DNA from 3 places in the Colwellia sp. KU-HH00111 genome. Region 2 is predicted to be linked to each of the others. Evidence: predicted binding sites of a transcription regulator. Region 2 holds the regulator's gene; each other region holds the start of a gene.
The links. The regulator FNR, encoded in region 2, switches genes on or off when oxygen is low (the NO sensors DNR and NnrR bind a similar motif). The targets are predictions, from matches to a motif close to TTGATCTAGATCAA.

Region 1 (5,175 bases), on a different contig from region 2:
CCAAGAAAATAGAAATTTACTATTACTACCACCAAATAGTTAAAGCGCTGCAGCATATACTACCTCTCGAACAAAAACACACAGAAAGCCCACAAAAACAACAAGTTAAAACAAAAAACAAACTACCACTTAAGTGGTACAAATGTACCTTAGCAAGACCAACTAGCACTTGCACCTTGATCCAGATCAACTATATCTAATGAACTGCTTGTTACTTTACGGTCAGAAAATTAAAACACGCTTTAGAAAACTAAACGCAACAATTGGTTGTTTCACACTACGCTTTAGCAAATAACGTTGAAGAAAGACTCAAGCAAAGGTGAAATAAGCATTACATGACTGATGAATTGGAGTAGACAATGTCAGATATTCAAAAATGGGACGTAGAAGATCCCAAATTTTGGGACAGTGAAGGTAAAAAGATTGCTAGCCGCAATCTTTGGCTCTCTATCCCTAGCCTATTATGTGGTTTCGCGGTATGGCTATACTGGGGCATCATCACCGTTCAAATGTTAAACTTAGGTTTTCCTTTTGAAAAATCAGAATTATTCACCTTAATGGCAATTTCTGGTTTAACTGGTGCAACGCTGCGTATTCCCAGTAGCTTCTTTATTCGCATGTGTGGTGGTCGTAACACTATCGTATTTACCACCGCATTATTAATGCTTCCCGCTATTGGTACCGGTATTGCGTTACAAGATATGAATACCCCTTTATGGGTGTTTCAAGGTCTAGCGCTTTTATCTGGCTTTGGTGGTGGTAACTTCGCTTCCTCAATGTCAAATATTTCTTTCTTTTACCCGAAAAAACAGCAAGGTTTAGCACTTGGTTTAAATGCTGGTTTAGGTAACTTTGGTGTGACAACCATGCAAATTTTAGTGCCACTAGTTATGACCTTTGGTTTATTTGGTGGTGAGCCGATGACCTTAGTAAATACTTCAGGAACGCTAATTGGTAAAATTCCTGCAGGTTCAGATGCTTGGATATTCAATGCTGGCTATGTTTGGTTATTCTTATTAATACCTTTAGCTATTTTTGGCTGGTTCGGTATGAATAATATCAAAGCTGAACATGTGACACCTGATTTACCTAATCCAGTGATTTCATTCGGCATTATCTCTGCGATGTTATTAATAGGTTTTGGTACAGCAATCGTTGGTTTATGGTTGATTTTACCAGAAAAAGTTAATGGCTCTGGTTTTGGTGTTCCTAAAGAAATGGTATTAGTAGGTGTTGTTGGCGCTACTGTAATGCTACTGAAGTTTTTACCTGGCAAAATCCGTCAAAACCTGGATCGTCAATATAAAATATTTAATAACCCACATACTTGGGTAATGAGTATTATTTATACCATGACGTTTGGTTCTTTCATCGGTTTTGCTGCGGCGTTCCCGCTTTCTATCAAAGTTATTTTCGGTTACCAACATATTATGGTTGATGGTGTAATGACTCATGATACAGTAAATGCTAACGGTCCTAGTGCATTAATGTTTGCCTGGATGGGAGCCTTTATCGGTGCTTTAATTCGCCCTGTAGGTGGTTGGATGGCAGATAAAATGGGCGGCGCTAAAGTAACTCAATACTGTTCAGCTGTCATGGTAGTGAGCGCGTTAGGTGTTGCTTATTACATGAAAGCAGCATACGCCAGTGCAACCCCTGAAGAATATTTTGTACAATTCTTTATTTTATTCCTATTCTTATTTGCAGCTACAGGTATTGGTAACGGTTCAACTTTCCGTACTGTTTCAATGGTATTTAACAAAGAGCAAGCCGGACCTGTACTAGGTTGGACTTCAGCAGTAGCCGCATATGGCGCTTTTTATATTCCGAAAGTATTAGGTGAGCAAATCAAACTAACCACACCAGAAAATGCGTTAATTGGTTTTGCTATTTTCTACGCGGTTTGTATTGGCATTAACTGGTGGTTTTATTTACGTCCAGGCGCAGAACATCAAAACCCATAATTTTTTTAGGGTTTATTGTTGAGAGTTGATTCAGGTCAACTCTCAGTTTTGGTTTACCGGTATGATGTCTGACACTTTATGGTAAACCGCATTTTTATACTATTATAAAATTTCATAATCGGTTGTACCTATGCTTGAGAGCACACATTAAGAGTATAGGTATCACTTCAACGGAGAAAAAAGATGAGTAACTTTCTTGATCGCTTACAATTCTTAAAAAAGAAAACAGGCGAATTCAGCGATGGTCATGGTGATACTACCAATGAAAATCGTGAATGGGAAAACAGCTATCGTCAACGCTGGCAACACGACAAAATCGTACGTTCTACCCACGGGGTAAACTGTACGGGTTCTTGTTCTTGGAAAATTTACGTAAAAAATGGTTTGGTCACTTGGGAAACTCAGCAAACTGATTACCCACGTACTCGCCCTGACTTACCTAACCATGAACCACGCGGCTGTCCTCGTGGTGCAAGTTACTCTTGGTATTTATACAGCGCTAACCGTTTAAAATACCCTAAAGTACGTAAGCCTTTATTAAAATTATGGCGTGCAGCGCGTGCAACTCAAGATCCAGTTGATGCGTGGGGCTCAATTGTTTCTGATGAAGCAAAAACTAAATCATACAAGTCTAAACGTGGTTTAGGTGGATTCGTGCGTTCTTCATGGGAAGAAGTAAACGAAATTATTGCAGCGGCAAACGTTTATACCACTAAAACCTTTGGTCCTGACCGTGTTATTGGCTTCTCGCCAATTCCAGCGATGTCAATGGTTTCTTATGCGGCAGGTGCTCGTTACTTGTCACTAATCGGTGGTGTATGTTTAAGCTTCTACGATTGGTATTGTGATTTACCACCAGCATCTCCAATGGTTTGGGGTGAGCAAACAGATGTGCCTGAATCTGCTGATTGGTATAACTCAAACTATATCATTGCTTGGGGTTCTAATATTCCTCAAACTCGTACACCTGATGCGCATTTCTTTACAGAAGTTCGTTATAAAGGTGCTAAAACTGTTTCAATCACACCAGATTATGCAGAAGTGTCAAAACTTACTGATGAATGGTTAAACCCTAAACAGGGTACTGATGCAGCGTTAGGCATGGCCTTTGGCCACGTTATTTTGAAAGAGTTCCATTTAGAAAAACCAAGTGAATACTTCACTAGTTATGTTCGTCAATATACCGACTTCCCTATGTTAGTGGTATTAGAAAAACATGACGATAACTCATTTGCAACTACACGTTTCTTGCGTGCTAGTGATCTAGCAGGTGATTTAGGCCAAGAAAATAATCCAGAATGGAAAACCATTGCCTTTGATGAAAACTCAAATGAATTAGTTTCTCCACAAGGCTCTATCGGTTACCGTTGGGGTGAAAAAGGCAAGTGGAACATTGAAGAGCGTGACGGTAAAACTGGCGCTGAAACTAAACTTCAATTGTCTCAAATTGGCGGCGATGTAACGCCTGTTGCTTTCCCTCACTTTGCGGCAAACAACACTAACAGTGCGTGGACAGGTTGTGATCAAGAAGAAATTCAAGTTCGTAACGTGCCAAGTAAAACTATTACTGGTGCTGATGGTAAAGAATACTTAGTAGCGACTGTTTACGATTTAATGATGGCTAACTATGGTATTGACCGTGGTTTAGGTGGCGGTAATGTTGCGACTAGTTACGATGATGACATTCCAGGTACACCAGCATGGCAAGAAAAAATTACAGGGCTTGATCGCTCAAAAGTAATTAAAATTGCCCGTGAATTCGCTGACACTGCTGACAAAACCAAAGGTAAATCAATGATTATTGTCGGAGCGGCAATGAACCATTGGTATCACATGGACATGAACTATCGTGGCCTGATCAATATGGTTATGATGTGTGGTTGTGTTGGTCAATCAGGTGGTGGTTGGTCACATTATGTTGGTCAAGAAAAATTACGCCCTCAAACAGGTTGGCAACCACTAGCATTTGGTTTGGATTGGTCTAAGCCGCCACGTCAAATGAATGGTACTTCTTTCTTCTACAACCATTCTTCACAATGGCGTCATGAAAAAGTAAGTATGCATGAAGTATTGTCTCCTCTTGCTAACAAAAACGACTTTGACGAGCATCAGCTTGATTACAACATCCGTGCAGAGCGCATGGGTTGGTTACCTTCAGCACCGCAAATTAACATGAACCCGCTTCAGTTAACTAAAGATGCAAAAGCCGCTGGTATGGAAGCAAAAGATTTTGCTGTTCAACAGCTTAAATCAGGTGACATCAAGTTTGCTTGTGAAGCACCAGATGCACCAGAAAACTTCCCGCGTAATATGTTTATCTGGCGTTCAAACTTACTTGGTTCATCAGGTAAAGGTCATGAATACATGCTTAAGTACCTTTTAGGTGCTGAAAGAGAAAGTGTATTGAATGAGGATAATGGCGCTCACGGCGGCATAAAACCAAAAGAAGCTGAATGGGTTGATAATGCTGCTACAGGTAAATTAGACCTAGTAACAACGTTAGATTTCCGTATGTCTTCTACGTGTATGTACTCTGACATTATCTTACCAACGGCTTGTTGGTATGAAAAAGATGATTTAAACACCTCTGATATGCATCCATTTATTCACCCATTATCAACAGCTGTTGATCCTGCGTGGGAAGCGAAATCAGATTGGGAAATTTACAAAGGCATCGCCAAGAAATTCTCTGAAGTTTGTGTGGGTCATTTAGGCGAAGAAACAGATTTTGTTACTATCCCTATGTTACATGATACTGAAGGTGAATTAGCACAACCATTTGATGTTAAAGACTGGAAAAAAGGCGAATGTGACTTAATTCCAGGTGAAACAGCACCGAACATGGTTGTTGTTGAGCGTGATTACCCGAACACATACAAGAAGTTCACTTCTTTAGGTCCATTACTTGATAAATTAGGTAATGGCGGTAAAGGTATCAACTGGAATACTGATGATGAAATCTTATTGTTAGGTGATTTAAACCACCGCAATACAGAAGAAGGTATCAGCGAAGGTCGTCCAATTATTGAAACGGCCATTGATGCGGCTGAAACTATCTTAACTTTTGCACCAGAAACTAATGGTCAAGTAGCGGTTAAGGCATGGGCTGCGTTAAGTGAATTTACTGGTCGTGACCATACGCACTTAGCACTACCTAAGCAAGAAGAGAAAATCCGTTTCCGTGATATTCAAGCACAGCCGCGTAAGATTA
Region 2 (5,175 bases):
GTAGTAGCCAAATTAATGAAGCAATGCTCACTGGCGAGCAAACTCCGGTAAATAAAGCCACTGATGATACAGTATTCGCTGGCACTATTAATAGTGATGGTAATCTAACCGTGCAAGTAACGCAGCCTAGCAACCAATCATTTTTAAGCCAATTGATCCGCTTAAGTGAACAATCACAAGCGCATAAACCTAAACTAGCCCAGTTTTCAGATACGGTTGCGCAATTTTTTGTTGCTATAATTTTAGTAACCGCGATAGCCACTGCTATTTATTGGCAGCAACACTTACCTGAAGAAGCTTTTTGGATAACCTTATCGGTATTAGTTGCCACCTGCCCTTGCGCACTATCTTTAGCCACCCCTACGGCATTAACGTGTGCAACAACACGATTAAATAATGAAGGCATTATGATTAAATCGGCACATGTAATGGAAACAATGCCAAACATCGAGTGTTATGCTTTTGATAAGACAGGTACATTAACTACGGGAGAGTTTACCCTCGCCAAAGTTGATATAATTAACCATGCTGAGCATATAAATAGTTATTCCACAGCACAAGTTTTAGCTATCGCCGCCGCATTAGAATCCTACTCCGAGCACCCTCTAGCTAAGCCTTTTGCTCAGTATCGTGATTTTAGTTTACCCATCAACACGGTAAAAGTTTTGTCTGGCAGAGGCGTTATTGGCACAGTCAATGGTCAATGCTATAAAATCGGTAAAGCAAGTTGGCTATTAAACGCTAAAGCGCAAGTAAAACAGCCTGAGTATCTAAATGCATCTTGTTTATTAGTGGCCGAAGATAAAATCATAGCAGCCTTTTATCTGGTTGATAAAATACGTTCTGACGGGCACTCCCTCCTTGAGCAATTAAATAAAAGTCACCGCACGATAATGCTCTCAGGTGATAATCAATATGCCTGTGAAAAATTAGCAAAACAGTTATCAATACCTCAGTGTTATGCTAATTTAAGTGCCAAAGATAAAATGACCGTGTTACAGCAACAACAAAGTGAACAAGGGGCCACCGTTGCCATGGTTGGCGACGGTGTTAATGACTCGCCAGTATTCGGTGCTGCCCACGTCTCTATTGCTATGGGTTGTGGAACTGATATTGCAAAAAGCGGCGCTGACGTTATTTTATTAAATAATAAACTGAGTAGTATACTTACCTTAGCGAACATAGCAGCTAAAACCAAGCGCATCATTTTTCAAAATTACCTGTGGGCGTTCGGTTATAATGCTATTGTGCTACCTTTAGCTGTGAGTGGTTTTATTACCCCATATTTAGCTGTTATAGGTATGTCTGCGAGTTCTATTTTAGTTATTACCAATTCACTGCGCTTACTGAAAAAGTAACGCTAACCTTTACAGCGTCTGCTGGGGTTTATTGTAAGAGTCAAAGTAATGAGCATTATTTATATTTTAATTCCAATCGCGGTGTTATTAACAGCCCTTGGGGTCTATCTGTTTTTTTGGGCGGTGAAAACTGAGCAGTTTGATGATCTAGAAAAGCAAGGGATGAGTATTCTATTTGACGAAAAAGAACAAGGTGACACTGAACAAACAACGAATAAAGCGATTAGACATAACTCTGAGGATGAAAATCCAAGCAAATGAATATCGATATATTCTCCGCTTTTCTAATTGGTCTGGTTGGCTCAGGACATTGTATTGTTATGTGTGGTGGGATTACGACTATGCTAACTTCTGCCCTACCTACAACGATTAAAGACCCACAGCAAATTCCAGTAAACAATCAAAAAATTAGCTCCAAAAAAGTTAATAAAACCGCGTTGATTTTTTGCTATAATTTTGGACGTATAGCTTCATATAGCCTTATTGGCGCTATTGTTGGTTTTACTGGCTCAATTGCCGCCAAAAATATTGGTATACCATTAGCTGGGTTAAGAATGTTTTCTGCCTTATTTCTTATATTGCTTGGCTTATATTTAGGTCAGTGGCTAATGTGGCTTAATCATGTAGAAGCGCTAGGTAAAAAACTGTGGCAAAAAATTTCACCGTTAGCAACAAAAGCCATACCTGTAGACTCCCCAACAAAAGCATTAACTTTAGGGGCAATATGGGGTTGGTTACCCTGTGGGTTAGTCTATTCTACATTAACATGGGCTTTAGCTAGCGCTGATATCGTCACAGGTGCAGGTATTATGCTCTTTTTTGGTTTAGGCACCCTACCTGCACTATTAACCTTATCCATCGGCTTCAATAGCATAAAAAACAACCTAGTCAAGCCGGCTTTTAGAAAAACAATGGCTTTAGTGCTTATTCCTTTAGGTATTTATAGTTTTATTGTTGCATATCAACAAATGTTTTAATACCATAGTCAAATACATGAAATAAGAGTAACTACTTTAAAAGTTACAACAGCTATTTCTTCAAAAGATGAGTCTCGCATGCCTAATAAGAGTTGCCCTGGCACACAGCACATTAGTTGCCAAAATTGTAGTATCAGTGAGCTTTGCTTACCTTTTACGCTAAATGAACAAGAGCTAACTACCCTTGATGATATTATTGATCGGAAGCGCCCTATTCATAAAGGCGATAAACTTTTTACTGATGGTCAGGAAATGCATGCATTGTTTGCCATTCGTTCCGGTACTTTTAAAACCTTTACGGTCAATGAACAAGGTGAAGAACAAATCACAGGCTTTCATTTAGCCGGTGATTTACTTGGGTTTGATGCCATTGCAGATACAGAGCACAAAAGCTTTGCTCAAGCGCTTGAAACGTCAATGGTCTGTGAAATACCCTATGACAATTTAGATACCTTATCTAACACTATGCCAAAACTTAAAAAGCAGGTGTTACGTTTAATGAGTAATGAAATACGTACTGATCAAGAAATGCTAACATTGCTCAACCGAAAAAATGCTGAGCAACGAGTTGCTACTTTCTTAGTGAGCTTAAGCGAACGCTATCACGCCCGCGGTCTTTCTCCTGCCGAGTTTCGCTTAACTATGACACGCAGTGATATTGGTAATTATATTGGCCTAACAGTTGAAACTATCAGCCGATTATTGAACCGCTTTCACAAAAACGGCTTAATTAACGTTGATGGCAAGCTAATCAGTATTTTAGATATTGATCAATTAACTGATTGCGCTGAATTATAATTCTCCTCCTTATAGCTGATATCGATACACCTCGATATCAGCGTATCTAAAGCCTACCTAACCCATAGAAAATTGATTTAAAACAAGCATTAATTCCCAACCTTTGCTATAAATTAACTAGAGTATAGTTTTATAAACAAATAACAATGGGATTTATCATGGAAACTTATCAAAATATATTGGTTGTTATCGATCCAACAACGGATGAACAAAAAGCGTTAAAAAGAGCAATAGATCTAGCGACCAGCATCAAAGCTACTGACAGACAAGTTAAAGTAAGCGCCTTTTTGAGTATTTTTGATTTTTCTTACGAAATGACCACTATTTTATCCAGTGATGAACGCGATGTTATGCGCCAATCTGTCATTAAAGATAAAGAACTTTGGTTACAAAACATCATTGATGAGTTAAAGCCAACAATTGAGATTAATTGCCAAGTAGTTTGGCATAACCGTCCTTTTGAAGCCATTATAGAGCGTGTAATTAAGGATGATTATGATCTTGTCATCAAAGGCACTCACCAACACGATAAATTAAAATCTGTGGTTTTTACTCCCACAGATTGGCATATCCTACGTAAATGTCCTTGTCCGGTATTACTAGTAAAAGAGCATGAATGGCCAAATAATGGAAATATTCTTGCTGCACTTAATGTTGGCAGTGACGAGGAAGAGCATCACTCGTTAAATATAAAAATAACTAAAGAGGCCAAACAGCTAGCTGGGCTTATTCAAGCCAATGTGCATTTAGTGAATTCTTTTCCTGGCACCCCAGTCAATATTGCCATTGAAATTCCTGAGTTTAACGCTAACGAATATAATGACACTATGCATAAACATCATGAGCAGGCGATGATTTCACATGCTAACCAATTTGATATTAGCGTCGCTAACACCCATGTTGAAGAAGGCCTTCCTGAAACAGTAATAGAGCAAGTCGCTAACAAAATTGATGCAGAGCTTGTTATTTTGGGTACAGTGGGTAGAACAGGGTTTTCAGCGGCTCTCATTGGCAATACTGCTGAACATGTTATTGATCAACTCAATTGTGACGTACTTGCCCTTAAACCCGACGGTTATACTTCACCCTTGCAATAGCACGACGGCGAATATTGAGATCACGAACAACGGTAAGCTTAATAGTTAAACTTACCGTTTTTCTTTTGTTCTGAAAAACCTTATAGCGTTAAAAATGCAAAAGCCCTATAATGCGCGGCAAATTAAACGCCACTGAGTTGAACAAAAATCATGTCAGTAACTGAAATACCCAATCAATCTCTAGATATAATCAAACTTGAAAAAAAACTAAGACGCAATGTAGGTAAAGCTATTTTTGACTACAATATGATTGAAGAATCAGATGTGGTAATGGTAACCATCAGTGGTGGCAAAGATTCATTTACCATGTTGGATATTTTATTAAAATTGCAAAAAGCAGCACCGATTAATTTCAAAATTATTGCGGTAAATTTGGATCAAAAACAACCTGGTTTTCCAGAAGAGGTTCTGCCTCACTACCTTGAGTCGCTAAGTATCCCATATTATATCGTCGACAAAGATACTTACTCAGTGGTAAAAGAAAAAATATCTGAAGGAAAAACCACCTGTGGTCTTTGCTCTAGATTACGCAGAGGCACATTGTATTCATTTGCCGAGAGTATTGGCGCTACAAAAATAGCACTTGGTCACCACATGGATGACATTGTCGAAACCATGTTTCTTAATATGTTTTATGGTGCGAAGCTTAAAGCGATGCCACCAAAACTAAGATCAGATGATGGCAGAAACATTATCATTAGGCCGCTTGCCTACTGTAGAGAACAAGATATTATTGAATTTGCCAGCGCTCAAGAATATCCAATTATCCCATGTAACTTATGTGGCTCACAAGAAAACCTACAACGACAAAATGTTAAAGCCATGCTCAGCGAATGGGAGCAGAAAGTCCCCGGACGTGTGGAAAATATTTTTAAATCACTTAAAAACATCAGCCTGAGCCAACTCGCAGATACCAACCTTTTTGATTTTTCCAACTTAACAATT
Region 3 (5,175 bases), on a different contig from region 2:
GTTTGTAGTCATGAGCAAAGCTAGGCTCAATACCATTACTGGCGTTATTGCCTATGGACAGTGCTATGGTGCCTGTTGGTGCAATAGAGCTGTGGTGAGTAAAACGTAATCCAGTTGTTAGCGCTTCTTCAAGCCACTTTTCACCTAACTCGGCAACAATGTTTTTCATATATCGGCTATAATTAAGGTGTAATTCAACCCCTTTAACTTGATCACCTAATTTATATTTGTCGGCCAATTCAGGGCGTTTACGCAATAAAGCGCCAGTGATGGTATACATGTCATTTAAGAAAGGAGCGCCGCCTTTTTCTTTGGCAAGTTTAGTCGCTTCACGCCAGCCCTCTATGGCTAAATGCTTAGTAACTTCATCAGTGAACTTCACTGAATTGTTTTTACCATACTTCATACCCAACATGGTCATGGCAGATCCTAAGCCTAAATAGCCCATGCCATGGCGGCGTTTGCTTTCAATTTCAGCAACTTGCTCAGGTAAAGGTAAACCATTAATTTCAACCACATTATCAAGCATGCGGGTGAAAATTCGCACCACTTTTTTGAATCGATCCCAATCAAAGCTTGCTTGTGCAGTGAACGGGTTATTTACAAAAGCGGTTAAATTGATTGAGCCTAATAAGCATGAGCCATTTGGCGGAAGTGGTTGCTCGCCACAAGGGTTAGTTGCGCGAATGAGCTCACCAAACCAATTGTTGTTATATTCATTGACTTTGTCGATCAGGATAAAACCCGGCTCAGCATAATCATAAGTGGCGTTCATGATCATATTCCACAAGTTTTTCGCGCGGATAGTGCGATAAACTTTACAGGCGGTTTCGCCTGCACCATTGACTAGATAACCGTCCATATTAAGTGGCCATTCGCGCCAGATAACATCATCGGTATTATTTTCTGCGTCAAAGGCTAAACCATCAAGCGCAATTTCATTTTTATTGGTAGGGAAAACTAACTGCCAATCTGCATCGGCTTTAACCGCTTCCATGAAGGGATCGGTAATTAAGATAGAAAGATTAAACTGACGCAGACGACCATCTTCACGCTTGGCTTTAATAAACGACATGATATCAGGATGTTGACAATCAATAGTGCCCATTTGTGCACCACGACGTCCACCAGAAGAGGATACGGTTTTACACATGGTATCGAAAATATCCATAAACGGCAGTGGCCCTGAGGTGGTTGCGCCAGCCCCTGCAACATAGCCACCGTCAGGTCGAATTGTTGAGAAGTCATAGCCGATACCACAACCTGCTTTTAGCGTTAAGCTCGCTTTACTCACGGCTTCACCGACAATACCATGCATTGAATCTTCAATGGTGGCTGAAACAGTACAATTAATGGTAGATGAGGCGGGTTTTTGCGCACCTGCACCTGCATTTGAAACGATCCGACCTGCTGGTACTGCACCATTCATTAATGCCCAAAGAAATTCTTCGCCATGCTTTTTTTGTTTAGCAGGCGTGGTTTCAACACTGGCAATCGCTTTAGCAACACGTTCAAAGGTGTCAATGACGTTTTTATCAACAGGCTCGCCTGATGAGGTTTTTAATTGGTACTTGGATCGCCAAATGTCTAGGGATGCTAACTGTAGATGGTTAGCATCAAAAACAGCTAGTGTTTCGGGTGTATCCGTGATGGTTTGTTCTTTCATTGTTTGTCTTTCCATAAGAATAGTGCGCGAGGAGCGTGTTTTTATTTTTGTGTGACACAATATATAGTATTAAGTGCTGCTTAATAGTTGATCGAGATCAAGTTTTTATCGATGTGACACTATATATGGTATTCTACATTTATTTTGATACTATATATAGTGCTTATTTAAAGTGGCAGTTAGACGTTTTTTGCATCAATTTGATTGTTTTTAGCGTATTTTGCTGTATAGATTTTTATGACATTTAGCTAAATTTATAAGTAAAACAAGCTCTTTTGCTGTTTTGTCCGTTCAGTAGTAAATGCTTTGATCGAATTTCAGACATTATGGGTTGTAATAATAAGGATAGTACTGAGAGGAAAGTGGAAACAATGGTAGCTGCGCTACATAACTATCTTAATGGTATAAGTAGCGCAGTGATTCAGTTATTTTTCTTTCATATTCCACAAAATATCTTGGCCGCTTCCCATAACCGTGCTGGGTAACTTACCATCCCATTGTTGTGCTTTGATATATTCTACTAAGGTTTTGCTGGCTTTAATCGCTTCTGCTTTTTTAAGCATAGCCTCAGCTTCAGCTAAGCCTTTCACACGTATTGCTTGTGCTTGCGCTTTGGCTTCTATTTCAATGGCATAAGCGCTACCATCAGCCCGAGCTTTTTCAGCATCACGTTTCGCTTCAGCAGTATTCACCTCACGTTGAGCTTCAAGTTTTTGTCGCTCTAGACGATGCTTTTCTGCTGCGGCTAAATTTTTCTCTGTTTGCTTGGTTTCAATACTTTGTAAATATTTTGCCGGCAGAATTAAATTTTCAATTTGTACACTATCAAGTTTCACAGGGAAGTCTTGCATGGCTGTTAATAGTGTTTCTTCGATTTTTTGAATGACTTGGCCACGGTTTTGTACAATTTGTTCTGCTTTGAATCGCGCTAACGCATCTTTAGTAGCAGAGCGTAAGCGTGGGTCAAGAATGCGATTTTCAAACTGATCTAAGCCACCATATCCTTTATATAGTTCAAAAGCTTCAGCACGTATTACCGTCCAGTTTACCGACACCTCGGCTTGTACTGGCATTTGTTCAAAGGTTGAAGCTTTAAGTGATTCAGAATTTTTACGGGTACGGATCTCTAATTCTTCAATAGAATCAGCAAAGGGAATTTTAGTGTGCAAACCTGGGTTTACTTGCGTAGTCGCTTCGCCGAAGCGCTTAACTATGCCTACGTGTCCTTCATCTATGGTGTAAAAAACTTGCCAAAGTACAATGGCGGTGATCGCCGCTAGTACCGCTTTTCCAATGTGTTTGGTTGCTACTGTGGTATCAATATTTACGTTTTTTGTAGCTAATCCTTTGTTTAACATATATTTTCCTTATTTATTTTTATGGTTGTATTTTTGCTATTCGTTAGTTTTTATCAGCAGTTGGGGCCCGTATATAGTACTAATTTGTAGCCCTAAGACCATTAATAAAGTAAATCGCTTGACATAATATGTCAAGCGATTTTGGATATCTGCTAGTTTTTATGGTTAGAAAGCAGCTTTTTAGTTGAGAAATTCTTGATAGGCAAGGTTGTCGGTTGCTTCTTTGTATTGATAGCCAAGAGCGTTTAAATGCTGAAAAAATTCAACTTCTTTAGAGGTGCTAACTTCAAACCCCGCCAATACTTGACCAAAGGCTGCGCCATGGTTTCGATAATGAAACAGGGTAATATTAAACAGTTCGCCCATGGCATCTAGAAATTTTTCTAGGGCGCCGGGGTGCTCAGGAAACTCAAAGCTGAACAATCGTTCATTGATGCTATTAGTATGATTTTTTCCACCAATCATGTAGCGAACATGTAATTTTGCCAGTTCATTGTCAGTAAAATCGTTAACATGATAGTCAGCGCTTGCTAACTCCTCAAGTAATTGACAGCGCTCTTCAACACTGCCGCTTAACCGTACGCCAACAAATACATTAGCGGTAGGTTCGCCGGTAAAACGGTAGTTGAATTCGGTAATTGCTTTGTTACCAATGGTTTGGCAAAAACGTTTAAAACTGCCTTTTTCTTCAGGAATGGTAACCGCTAAAATGGCTTCTTTTTTCTCGCCTAATTCACAGCGTTCAGACACATACCGCAAGGTATGAAAGTTCATATTTGCCCCTGATAAGATGGCGACTAAAGACTGATTATTTGCATCAGTGATCGAGCAATACTTTTGCAAACCAGCTAAAGACAAGGCACCTGCAGGCTCAGCAATTACACGTGTCTGTTCAAAAATATCTTTAATTGACGCACATATTTCATCGGTTGTTACCGTAATCACTTCATCGCAGTAATGTTGAATTAAACCAAAGGTATGTTCACCAATACGTTTCACTGCCACACCATCAGCAAATAACCCTACTTGCGGTAAATCAACCGGCTTGCCTGCAGCTAAGGCTGCTTTTAAGCAAGCGGAGTCTTCGGCCTCTACGCCAATAACTTTAGTGTTTGGGCTGAGTTGTTTTAAATATACCGCCATCCCCGCCAATAAACCACCACCACCGACCGGAATAAAAACCACATCAGCATTGGGTTGTTGTTGCAGTAGCTCTTTGGCCACTGTGCCTTGACCGACGATAACATCCTCGTCATCAAACGGGTGAATCAGCGTTTTATTTTCGTTTTTGGCATACTCAATTGAAGCCAATTGCGCCTCATTAAAACTATTGCCAACTAAACGAACTTCCCCACCAAAACGCCTGACATTATCGACTTTAATTTCTGGAGTGGTTTTGGGCATGACGATGGTGGCTTTGATACCAAGCTTGTTGGCAGCAAGTGCTAAGCCTTGCGCATGGTTACCGGCAGAAGCAGCGATTACACCATGAATACATTCGGCTTCACTTAAATTAGAAAGCTTATTATAGGCGCCACGCAGTTTGAACGAGTGCACGGGTTGTTGATCTTCGCGTTTTAAATATATTTGATGATTTAATCGTGTTGATAACTTGGTCAATAAGGTGAGCTCTGTTTCTACTGCAACATCATAAACGGGGGCAAGTAATATGCGTCTAAGGTAGTCGAGTTGCTCTGCTTGTTGTGTGAGTAACTGGGAATCAGTCATGGGGTACCTAAATCGAGTATAGGTAGGCAATGATTGCCTACCTATGATAGTTGGAGATGGATTAGTCAGTAAGTCCATCAAGTAAATCGCGGTTACGTACCGCACCTTTGTCAGCGCTGGTGGCTAACATTGCATAGTTTTTAAGCGCATAGCTGATTGGGCGAATACGATCAGCTGGTTTCCAGGCATCTTTACCTTTAGCTAGCATCGCCGCTCGGCGAGACTCAAGTTCACTGCCAGCAACTTGTAAGGTAATTTCACGGGTTGGGATATCAATATGAATAATATCACCTTGTTTTACTAAACCTATTGTACCACCGTCGGCGGCTTCAGGAGATACATGACCGATAGATAAACCTGAGGTTCCGCCTGAAAAACGACCATCAGTTAACAATGCACAGGCTGCACCTAAGCCCATCGATT

Region 1: a site for FNR is predicted at 1,990-2,003, ahead of ABXG98_RS00545 (nitrate reductase subunit alpha). Genes of this name have one in related genera too.
Region 3: a site for FNR is predicted at 1,754-1,767, ahead of ABXG98_RS17840 (adenosylcobalamin-dependent ribonucleoside-diphosphate reductase). Genes of this name have one in related genera too.

The regions. Positions count from the first base shown of each region.
Region 1 covers NZ_BAABWO010000001.1:136,529-141,703, reverse strand. The annotation lists gene ABXG98_RS00550 (MFS transporter) at 360-1,964, shown strand; gene ABXG98_RS00545 (nitrate reductase subunit alpha) at 2,148-5,175, shown strand, end outside.
Region 2 covers NZ_BAABWO010000011.1:48,524-53,698, reverse strand. The annotation lists gene ABXG98_RS17025 (heavy metal translocating P-type ATPase) at 1-1,358, shown strand, start outside; gene ccoS (cbb3-type cytochrome oxidase assembly protein CcoS) at 1,407-1,619, shown strand; gene ABXG98_RS17015 (sulfite exporter TauE/SafE family protein) at 1,616-2,335, shown strand; gene fnr (fumarate/nitrate reduction transcriptional regulator Fnr) at 2,414-3,133, shown strand; gene uspE (universal stress protein UspE) at 3,292-4,230, shown strand; gene ttcA (tRNA 2-thiocytidine(32) synthetase TtcA) at 4,381-5,175, shown strand, end outside.
Region 3 covers NZ_BAABWO010000012.1:81,225-86,399, reverse strand. The annotation lists gene ABXG98_RS17840 (adenosylcobalamin-dependent ribonucleoside-diphosphate reductase) at 1-1,666, opposite strand, end outside; gene ABXG98_RS17835 (prohibitin family protein) at 2,092-3,024, opposite strand; gene ilvA (threonine ammonia-lyase, biosynthetic) at 3,205-4,752, opposite strand; gene ilvD (dihydroxy-acid dehydratase) at 4,814-5,175, opposite strand, start outside.